2 regions of the Proteus columbae genome follow, and region 1 is predicted to be linked to the other one. Evidence: predicted binding sites of a transcription regulator. Region 1 holds the regulator's gene; the other holds the start of a gene.
What was found. Region 1 encodes PhoB, which activates phosphate uptake and scavenging genes when phosphate is short. Its sites were predicted from a motif close to CTGTCATAAAACTGNCNNAT; they were not measured.
Positions count from the first base shown of each region.

Region 1 (5,975 bases):
TTTAAAACAATGTCATTTTTATGGATGCTTTCAGTCAGCATTGCTATTTTTTGCTGATTTTCTGAATAGCTTTTTTGGTATTGATATTCAGTTTTGATATTGCGTTGTAATTGGGTTTGTAATCCCATTAGTTTAGCGAGTGCATTTCGTTGTTGTGAAATTTGTTGCAAACGATGAGGGATATCCGCAATAGCATCAGCTTTATTTTGTTGCTCAAGTTGTGTTTGTAATTCGCTTAATTGTTGTTGCTGTAAGTTAAGATTGTACTGTTGCACTTCTAGCGCTTTGGTCGCTTTTTCTAATTCGAGTTTAAGTAAGCATTCTTTTTCTTGTTCTGCTTTTTCACTTTTCTGGCTAATTAGATATTTCTCTGTAATTTCATCATATTGCTCAAAATAACGTTGCCATAACGGTAAATTTTCAGCCAGTTGAGCATGAGCTATATGCTGATTTAAATATTCGTCTAATTCATTAAATTGTTTTTGTGAGCCAGCTAATTTGGCTTCAGTTAACTGTATTTTTTCCAGATATTCTGATTGCGTTTTTTCTAGCGTATTTTTTTGCTGTGTTTTTACTGAAATATCTTGTTGTAGCAAGATTAACCGATTATCTAATGGTGCTACTTTTTCACGTATAAGCTGCAATATTTGCTGTTTTTTTTCATCGTGTTGTTTAAATGTGTTACGAGCCTCGATTAAATGCTGATTAATAGGTTGGCTCTGTTGTTCAATGAGCTGTTTTTCTGCTGTTAGTGTTGAGAGTTGTGACTCAATATAGGTTTGTTCTTTTAATAGACGATCCTTTTCATCATAAATTGGGCGGATTTTTTCTGCTGGTTCGCTATTTTCAAGACGTTGAATATCGGGTTTGGCGGCGATTAAGGCTTCTTGTGCTAAGTTAACTTCGGTTTGTGCTAATACTTTGTTTTTATTAAGTTCAGTTTCTTTTTCTTGCCACTGTTTTGCTGCTTGATATTCCAGCTGTTCTTTTTGTAATCGGCTCTCTTTGACAAAAAGATCGGTTTGTTCAGTTAATAACGCTTGGCGAGCATTTTCATCTAATAACGCCATCATTTCGGCTTGCTGTTTTAGTGTTTTTAATGCTTGTTCTTCTTCACGCCAATGTTTAAAGATAGATTGGGAGATATGGCGATAAATATCTGTGCCAGTGAGTTCTTCGAGTAATTCAGCACGAGATTTATCATCTGCATTTAAAAAAGCCGCAAATTGTCCTTGAGAAAGCAACATAGATTTAGTGAAACGATCAAAATCAAGGCCCGTAATATTAATGATCATCTCTTTCACTTGGCTTATTTTGCTTGCTAATATTTTGTCTTCGCCTCCTGTTGTATTTATTTTAACAAGTTCAGCCTGTGGCGCTTGAAGATTGCCATCTTCTTTATAATTAGCTCGGCGTTGTTCCCAAAATGCTCGATAAGCCACACCTTTGACTTCAAATTCGACTTCGGTCAAACACTCTGCGGTATGACGAGTCATTAATTCATTTTGAGATTGTGTGACTTTATCTAATCGTGGTGTTCTATGATAAAGCGCCAAACTAATCGCATCTAACAGAGTGGTTTTTCCTGCCCCCGTGGGGCCTGTAATGGCAAATAATCCATTGCTGATAAAAGGCTCTTGGTTAAAGTTAATCTTCCACTCGCCTTTTAAGGAGTTAATATTTTTAAATCGCAGACTTAAGATTTTCATTATGCTTCGTTATCCTCTTTCTCTGCCATTTCAACTGCTTGTTTAAATAATGTTGTTAAACGAGTTTTAGTTTCTTCTGAATCAAACTCATGCTGTTCTAAACGTCTTTCAAAAACATCATAAACGGTTAATTCGGTCAGTGTTTCGTTCTCATTTTGAGTGAACGCTTGGCGTTGTTTTCTCGCTCTTCTTAATAAGATCACATCAAAAAGCGGATCGTTAGTTAGCTCTTGAATACGGGTTTGTATATCACTGAGATAATCTTGTGTTGAAACTTCGATATCCAACCAAATAGTGGTATCTATTTCACCGTATTGTTTTTTTAAATCCTCAAGTTGTATCGCTATTTCTTTTAATGAACCACTGATAGTGCGTAGTAACTGAAATTCAGGAATAGGTAATAGTGTGAGGTTAGTTAATTTTTCTTGCTCAAAATCGATAAGGCAGATACTTTTCTGTTGTCCACATTCATCAAAACTTAACGGAATAGGAGAGCCGCTATAACGAATATGACCTGATTTATTCACCACTTGAGGGCGATGAATATGACCAAGGGCAATATAGTCAAATTCAGGAAATAGGGTTGCTGAAAAGGCTTCTAAGGTGCCGATATAAATTTCACGGACGGAATCTGTCACACTCGCTCCAATCGTGGTGAGATGACCCGTTGCAATAATGGGAATATCGACATTTAATTGCTGACGTAATTCGAGAGCTGCTTGATATTGAGCTTGATAATATTCAGCAATCGCTTCTTTTAAGGCTGTTTGTTTTTCAGCACCTGATTGCCCACTTTTACTGCTGATCATGTCTCTAGGGCGTAGATAAGGGATTGCACAAAGTAATGCTCCTGGAGTGTTATCTTTTTTAGGAAGAATTAACGGAGCTTGTGGTGTTTCAGCATGAACATTGGCAATAACGGTCGTATTTAAACATGCCAACAGTGATTTTGATTCATTTAGTGTTGCCACCGAATCGTGATTACCACCTAGAATAACGAGCTGACATTGTGTATCTCTAATAGCAACAACAAAACGGTTATAAAGCTCTCGGGCGTAGCTTGGAGGGGAGCCAGTATCAAAAATATCACCCGCAACAATCAGAGCATCAACTTGGTAATGTTTAATTTGTGCTAATAACCAATCAAGAAACTGTTGGTGTTCTTTAGCTCGAGTCTTAGTAAAAAAATATTGCCCTAAATGCCAGTCTGATGTGTGAATAATCCGCATTGCTATCCCTCTTTTTTATCTGGTGAAGAGTATAGCGCACCTTGCTTTTTTAGTGAAAACTCAACAATAACTCCCTTTTTTGAGTGATATTTCACCAAAAAATGATTTATTTACCTTAACAACAGGGATCTATTTCAGTAATGTTAAGGCTAGTCATAAATCTGTCATAAAAGTGCATCATAATCATTTTGACCCTCTATATACATTACACAGGATAGAGTATGGCAAGGCGTATTCTTGTTGTTGAAGATGAAACCGCAATTCGAGAGATGATCTGTTTTGTTTTGGAACAAAATGGTTTTCAACCTATTGAAGCAGAAGACTATGATTCTGCATTGAGTTTTCTTATCGATCCTTACCCTGATCTGGTTTTATTAGATTGGATGATCCCTGGTGGATCAGGCTTGCAGGTAATAAAACAGATGAAGCGGGAAAGTAATACCCGTGATATTCCCATTATTATGCTAACGGCAAAAGGGGAAGAAGAAGATAAAGTCCAAGGCCTAGAGACGGGTGCTGATGATTATGTTATCAAACCGTTTTCACCTAAAGAGCTTGTTGCCCGAGTGAAGGCGATTTTACGGCGTTTATCACCGATGTCAGCGGAAGATGTTATTGAATTCAATGGACTCGGTCTTGATCCTGTTTCTCACCGCGTCACAAGTCAAGATAAGCCGATTGATATGGGCCCTACCGAATTTAAACTCCTACACTTTTTTATGACACATCCTGAACGCGTATATAGCAGAGAACAACTGCTAAACTACGTTTGGGGAACCAATGTTTATGTCGAAGACCGTACTGTTGATGTGCATATTCGTCGTTTACGTAAGGCTATTGAAGAAGATGGCCATGACAGAATGATACAGACAGTACGTGGAACGGGATATCGTTTTTCTGCCCGTTTCTAAGTCAATATGGGAGTAATCGTCAGGTGTTAGAACGACTATCGTGGAAAGCCCTCGTTTGGGGGCTATGTCTATTTTGCTTGCCTGCCTTTATATTATCGCTTTTTATTGGGCATCTTCCTTGGTTGCTGGTGGCATCGCTTCTCAGTGCCCTTGTGTGGCATGCCTATAATTTGCTGAAATTATCTAAATGGTTATGGTTAGATCGCTCTGTATTACCTCCGGAAGGGAGAGGGGGATGGGAGCCTATTTTTTATGGTATTCGACAGACCCAACAACGTAATCGTAAACGACGCAGAGAATTAGGCGACTTAATTAAACGTTTTAGAAGCGGGGCTGAAAGTTTACCCGATGCTGTTGTGATGATGACAAATGAAGGGAATATTTTTTGGTGTAATAGTCTAGCTCAACATCTATTAGGCTTTCGCTGGCCTGATGATAATGGGCAAAATATTTTTAACTTATTACGTTATCCTGATTTTTTGCACTATTTTACCGCAGGTGATTTTAGTCGCCCCTTAACTATTTCACTAAATAATGGCTCTATTGTTGAGTTTCGTGTGATGCCATATAGCGAAGATCAGCGCTTAATGGTGGCGCGCGATGTAACAGAAAAAAATAAACTAGAAAACTCACGACGTGATTTTTTTGCTAATGTCAGTCATGAGCTAAGAACACCACTAACCGTTATTCAAGGTTATCTTGAGATGATGGAAGAAAATAGTGTAGCAAAACCCGCAGAGCATAAGGCGATAGTTACGATGCAAGAGCAGGCTAAACGTATGGATACGCTTGTTCAGCAACTCTTACAGCTTTCTCGTATCGAATCTGCTCCTCATATTGATTTAAACAAAATTGTTGATATTCCTGCCATTTTGGCTTTATTACAACAAGAAGCGAACTCACTAAGCCAAGGTCAACATCAGATTGTTTTTGATGTTGATGAAGAGTGGGCTGTTCGTGGTAATGAAGAGCAACTGCGTAGTGCTGTTTCTAATTTAGTGTATAACGCCATTAATCACACTGAAGAGGGTACAACAATCAAAGTGAGTTGGAAGAAAATACCCCAAGGTATGTTATTTAGTGTTTCAGATAATGGGGCGGGGATCAGCGCTGAACACTTAACACGTTTAACAGAGCGTTTTTATCGCGTAGATAAAGCTCGCTCTCGTCATTCTGGCGGTACTGGTTTAGGTTTGGCGATTGTGAAAAAATCGTTGCTTCATCATCACTCTCAATTGAATATTGAAAGTAAAGTAGGTGTTGGGAGTACATTCTCTTTTATCCTTCCTCAAACATTGCTTACTGCTAAAAAAACACACTAGCAGAATGTCTTTTTTAAAGCCTTTATCACTTCTATTCAATCAGTGATAAAGGCTTTTTTGTCCTTTTTTAATCTTTTTAATATCAATAAAAACTAATATCGTAGCGTTAAATTTTAATATTATTAATTAATGGTAACTTTAAATGACGCTAATATTCAATATTATTGGTGATAAAATGCACAAATCATATCATGTATATTCGATGATATATGACAGTTATAACTAGACCTGAAAAATAGTTTAGATGATTCTTCTGGTTTTTAGATTGGCTATTGCCTTTTTTCATTATAAAAGTTTTACTTGTGACCAGTTATCGGCAATTTTTTCTATTTAGCACTTAATTGCTCTACATGAAATGATTATATATGGATATTATCCTGAATAATGATGGTATGAGCCTAAATAGATATTGTTGATTTTATGTTGCGCTATATTGGCGCAATTTAACCATTATTGTAACTATATATTAACAAAACTTATGGCACATAGATTAACTTCCAGAGATATTCTGGCATTAGGGTTTATGACATTCGCCCTATTTGTTGGCGCTGGCAACATTATTTTTCCTCCAATGGTGGGGTTACAATCAGGCGAATTTGTTTGGACAGCAGCAATTGGCTTTTTGATCACAGGGGTAGGTTTACCTGTTTTAACAGTAGTCGCATTAGCAAAAGTCGGTGGTGGTATAGAGGCATTAAGCACACCGATTGGTAAATCAATGGGATTATTATTAGCTATTGTTGCCTATCTTGCTGTTGGACCTCTTTTCGCAACTCCTCGTACTGCAACGGTCTCTTTTAAAGT
Region 1 is NZ_CP043925.1:686,563-692,537, forward strand. It holds gene F1325_RS03205 (SbcC/MukB-like Walker B domain-containing protein) at 1-1,709, opposite strand, end outside; gene sbcD (exonuclease subunit SbcD) at 1,709-2,938, opposite strand; gene phoB (phosphate regulon transcriptional regulator PhoB) at 3,160-3,849, shown strand; gene phoR (phosphate regulon sensor histidine kinase PhoR) at 3,873-5,171, shown strand; gene brnQ (branched-chain amino acid transport system II carrier protein) at 5,650-5,975, shown strand, end outside.

Region 2 (5,545 bases), 960 kb from region 1:
ATCGGTTTCAGAAGCAGCGGCACAAGGTGACCGTTCAGAAAATGCTGAATATATTTATGGAAAGAAGCGATTACGTGAAATTGATAGGCGTGTTCGTTTTTTATCAAAGCGTCTTGATGAACTAAAAATCGTTGACCCAGATCCTCGCCAAGAAGGAAAAGTCTATTTCGGTGCTTGGGTCACGCTTGAAGATAATGACGAAAATGTCAAAACCTTTAGGCTTGTGGGTCCCGATGAATTTGATCCAGCAAAACAGTGGATTTCTATTGATTCCCCTGTTGCCAGAGCGCTTATTGGTAAGCAAGTTGATGATGAAATTAGCGTGCAGACACCAGGTGGTGAAGTTAATTACTGCGTATTATCTATCAAATATCATTCAGAATAAGACAAATAAATAGTTTTATCCCCTTTACTAGGGCTAATGAACAAGTTTTATCTATAAATTATTAACATTTATTCTTTGGTTTTGGTTTAATATTCTTATCAATGATAGAATTCGCTAATAAAAGCATTTGCACTTCGGGAGCTTAAAAAATGCAAGAAAGTTATAAAGTGCTAATCGTGGATGATGATTTACGTCTGCGTTCACTCTTAGAGCGCTATTTGACAGAGCAGGGTTTTCAAATCCGTACTGCTGCAAACGCCGATCAGATGGATCGTCTGCTCACTCGCGAATCTATTCATCTTATTGTGCTCGATTTAATGCTTCCTGGTGAAGATGGCCTATCTATTTGCCGCCGCTTAAGAAGCCAAAACAACCCTATCCCTATTATTATGGTTACTGCGAAAGGGGAAGAGGTTGATAGAATTGTTGGACTTGAAATCGGGGCTGATGATTACATCTCAAAACCCTTTAATCCAAGAGAACTACTAGCACGTATTCGCGCAGTTCTTCGTCGTCAAGCAAATGAATTGCCTGGCGCACCTTCACAAGATAACGCCATTATCTCTTTTGGTAAGTTCAAGCTAAACCTTGGTACGCGTGAAATGTTCCACGAAGAAGAGCATATGCCTCTAACAAGTGGTGAATTCGCCGTATTGAAAGTACTGGTATCTCACCCTCGTGAACCACTTTCTCGTGATAAATTAATGAGCCTTGCTCGTGGTCGTGAATACAGTGCGATGGAGCGTTCAATCGATGTCCAAATTTCACGTTTACGTCGCATGATTGAAGAAGACCCAACGCATCCTCGCTATATTCAAACAGTTTGGGGACTCGGCTACGTATTCGTTCCTGATGGAACCAGCGTTCAATGAGAAGGCTGAGGCTTTCACCCCACAATAAACTGACACGCTCGTTATTTCTGGTTATCTCGCTACTTTTTTTTAGCTTGATAGCCAGTTATATCATTGTGCAACACCTTATTGTTGGGCCAAGCCTTCAGCAATTTAATAAAGTTTTAGCGTATGAAATACGCACTTTAATGCCTGAAGAACTGATCCTAGTAGACGGCACTCCGCTAAAAATTTCCCCTGCTTTACGCAATAAAATCTATACCGAACTCGGTATCTCTTTCTTTGATAAAGAAGCCGCGCTTGAGGAAGGACTCTATTGGGCCAAAATCGATGATGAATTAAGTGAACAGATGTTTGAATATCTGGGAGGGAAAACAGAGATCTGGGTTGAAAACACGCTAGAATACCCTGTTTTATGGGTTAATACGCATATGTCCCCCTCACTTTGAATCCGTGTTCCACTCACTGAATTAGGGCAAAACTTCTTACTGCCTGTTTACCGACAAGCGATTATTTTCATTATTATCGTTGTCGCTTTTTTCTGGCTTTATAATCGTTTTCAAAACCGCCCACTTAATGAAGTAGAGTACGCTGCGCGCCGTATCGGAAAAGGCGTTATTCCTCCTCCTATTCCTGAATCTGGCTCTTCTGAAATGCGCTCAATTATTCGTGCCTTTAACCAGATGTCATCAGGTATTCGCTCGCTGGATAATGATAGAACGCTTGTTATGGCAGGTGTTAGCCATGACTTACGTACACCACTGACTCGAATTCGTCTAGCAACTGAAATGATGAGTCCCGAAGATAGTTACCTCGCAGACTCTATCAATAAAGATATCGAAGATTGTGATGCCATTATTGGGCAATTCTTAGACTATATGCGCACAGGTGAAGAGATGTCTTTAGAACTGTGTGATATGAATAATCTATTACAAGAAGTCATTTCAGCTGAATCTAATTTAGGAAAAATCAGTGAAGAACATCTTCATTCTGAACCCATTAATATCACCGCCAACCCTATTGCAGTAAAACGCGCCCTTGCCAATATGATTGTCAATGCCAATCGCTATGGTAATGGTTGGGTCAGTGTTTCAAGTGGGAAAAATGAAGAATATGCATGGTTTCAAGTAGAAGATGATGGCCCTGGTATTCCACAAGAAGATAGACAACGTCTTTTCCAACCTTTTGTTCAGGGCGAACAAGCTCGAAGCTCAACAGGTGCGGGTTTAGGATTATCCATTATTCGCCGTATCATGGATGCCCACGGCGGCTATGTTGAACTTGATGATAGCGTTAAGGGCGGATTATTAATTCGAGCTAACTTCCCATTAAAAGAACGTGAAGACGAGAATGATTAGCCCACTCTATTTCAAATATTGAAGTGCATTTTATTACACCATTTCCATTCTAATTTCTCTCCTCCTATAAATATTTCATCATTTTTTCACTTTGTCATAAAACTGTCACAATTAAGACATTTAATTGTCATCAAACTGACCTATTGTCTGTGCGTACCGTAACCGAAGTTGATAGATGTCGAAAATTATTCTACCTATCCCACAGGAGGGATTATGAAACTGATGCGTACCACCCTGACTAGTGTCATTGCCGCTGCGTTTTCAATGACCGCTCTTTCTGCACAGGCAACGACCTCACTGACTGGTGCTGGCGCAACGTTCCCTGCCCCAGTTTATGCTAAATGGGCAGATTCCTATCAGAAAGAAACGGGTAACAAAATTAACTACCAAGGCATTGGCTCTTCTGGTGGTGTTAAACAAATCATTGCAAATACTGTTGATTTTGGTGCTTCTGATGCGCCATTAGCAGACGACAAATTACAAGCTGACGGTTTATTCCAATTCCCTACCGTGATTGGTGGCGTTGTTATGGCAGTAAATATTCCTGGTATCAAATCAGGTGAACTGACCTTAGATGGCGACACTATTGGTAATATCTATCTAGGCAAGATCCAGAAATGGAATGACCCTGCCATTACAAAACTCAATCCAGGCGTAAAATTACCAGACCAAAATATCGCGGTTATTCGCCGTGCTGATGGTTCAGGTACATCATTCGTTTTCACTAGCTACTTATCAAAAGTAAATAGTACATGGAAAGATGAAGTAGGCGCAGGCTCTACCGTAAAATGGCCGACAGGCTTAGGTGGAAAAGGGAATGATGGTATCGCGGCATTCGTTCAACGTGTACCAGGTTCAATTGGTTATGTTGAATATGCTTACGCGAAACAAAACAATCTTGCTTATACTAAATTAGTCACAGCTGATGGCGAGGCAATCGCACCAACAGCTGACAGTTTTAGTGCCGCAGCAAGAAAAATTGATTGGAGCAAAAGCTTTGCACAAGACCTGACTAACCAGAAAGGTGAAAACGCATGGCCGATTACTTCAACCACCTTTATCTTAGTGCATCAAACACAAAAAGATGCCGTAAAAGGTAAAGAAGTACTGAATTTCTTCAACTGGGCTTACGACAAAGGTAATCAGGAAGCGAAAAACCTAGATTACGCAGTATTGCCAACCGAAGTTGTAGAGCAAATTCGTGCAGCATGGAAAACAAGTATCAAAGACAGTAATGGTAAACCGATTTACTAATAAAACGGCAACCATTAAGAGATAAGTTAACGTTCACCCCCTGACAAACAGGGGGTAATAAATTAAAAGAGGCTTTATGGCCGAGCACACAACGGTAATAAAGGCCCCTAGTAAACGAGGGGACGTTATTTTCAGCGCACTAGTTCGCCTAGCTGCGTTGATTACGCTTTTGCTTTTGACGGGTATCATTGTTTCACTGATTTTCGCCTCATGGCCAAGTATTCAACAATTCGGCCTTTCATTCTTATGGTCGAAAGAGTGGGATCCTCCTGCACAGGAATTTGGTGCATTAGTGCCTATTTACGGTACCATTGTGACCTCGATAATCGCATTGGTTATTGCGGTGCCTGTCAGTTTTGGTATCGCCCTTTTCTTAACCGAATTAGCGCCTAACTGGTTAAAACGCCCATTAGGTATTGCTATCGAGTTACTCGCCGCTATTCCTAGTATTGTTTATGGTATGTGGGGGCTGTTTGTCTTCGCACCACTCTTTGCAACCTATTTCCAAGAGCCTGTAGGTAATGTGATGTCCTCCATTCCTATCGTTGGCGAGCTTTTCTCTGGCCCTGCTTTTGGTATTGGTATCTTAGCTGCGGGTGTTATCCTCGCTATCATGATCATTCCTTATATTGCTTCTGTGATGCGTGATGTGTTTGAACAGACTCCCGTTATGATGAAAGAGTCTGCCTACGGCATTGGTTGTACAACATGGGAAGTGATTTGGAATATCGTTCTGCCTTATACCCGTAATGGGGTGATTGGTGGTGTCATGTTGGGATTAGGTCGCGCCTTAGGTGAAACCATGGCGGTAACCTTTATCATCGGTAATACCTACCAATTAGATTCAGCCTCACTGTTTATGCCAGGTAACAGTATTACCTCTGCATTAGCCAACGAATTTGCGGAAGCCGAAACGGGGTTACATACTGCGGCATTGATGGAATTAGGGCTTATCTTGTTTGTCATCACCTTTATCGTCCTTGCGATTTCTAAGTTTATGACATTACGTTTATCTAAGAATGAAGGAGCGCGTTAATATGTCCAAAACATCCTCTTCTTCATTACAAGTTCAAACAGAAAGTGAATTGCGTGTACGCCATAAACGCCAACTTTGGCGCCGTCAAAAAAACCGTATCGCGCTGTTTTTATCAGTCTCTACCATGGCATTTGGTCTTTTTTGGTTAACGTGGATTTTATTCTCTACGTTCACAAAAGGCTTTGATGGCATGTCGTTAGCCCTTTTTACTGAAATGACGCCTCCGCCAAATACTGATGGTGGTGGATTGGCGAACGCCATTGTCGGTAGTGGATTACTAATTTTATGGGCGACAGTTATTGGAACACCGTTAGGTATTCTGGCAGGGATTTATCTTGCTGAATATGGTCGTCGTTCATGGCTTGCTGAAACTACCCGTTTTATTAACGATATTTTGCTGTCAGCACCATCAATCGTTGTTGGGCTCTTTGTCTACACCATTGTTGTTGCACAGATGCAGCACTTTTCAGGATGGGCTGGAATTATCGCATTAGCGTTACTGCAAATTCCTATTGTTATTCGTACCACTGAAAATATGTTGAAGTTAGTGCCAGATAGCTTGCGTGAAGCCGCTTACGCATTAGGCACACCAAAGTGGAAGATGATCTCTAAAATCACCTTAAAAGCCTCGGTATCAGGCATTATCACAGGTGTGTTATTA
Region 2 is NZ_CP043925.1:3,843,571-3,849,115, forward strand. It holds gene greB (transcription elongation factor GreB) at 1-385, shown strand, start outside; gene ompR (osmolarity response regulator transcription factor OmpR) at 535-1,257, shown strand; partial or broken gene envZ (two-component system sensor histidine kinase EnvZ) at 1,254-2,594, shown strand; gene pstS (phosphate ABC transporter substrate-binding protein PstS) at 2,808-3,848, shown strand; gene pstC (phosphate ABC transporter permease PstC) at 3,925-4,884, shown strand; gene pstA (phosphate ABC transporter permease PstA) at 4,886-5,545, shown strand, end outside.
Region 2: pstS (phosphate ABC transporter substrate-binding protein PstS) is a predicted target of PhoB. The motif match lies at 2,686-2,705, and genes of this name have one in related genera.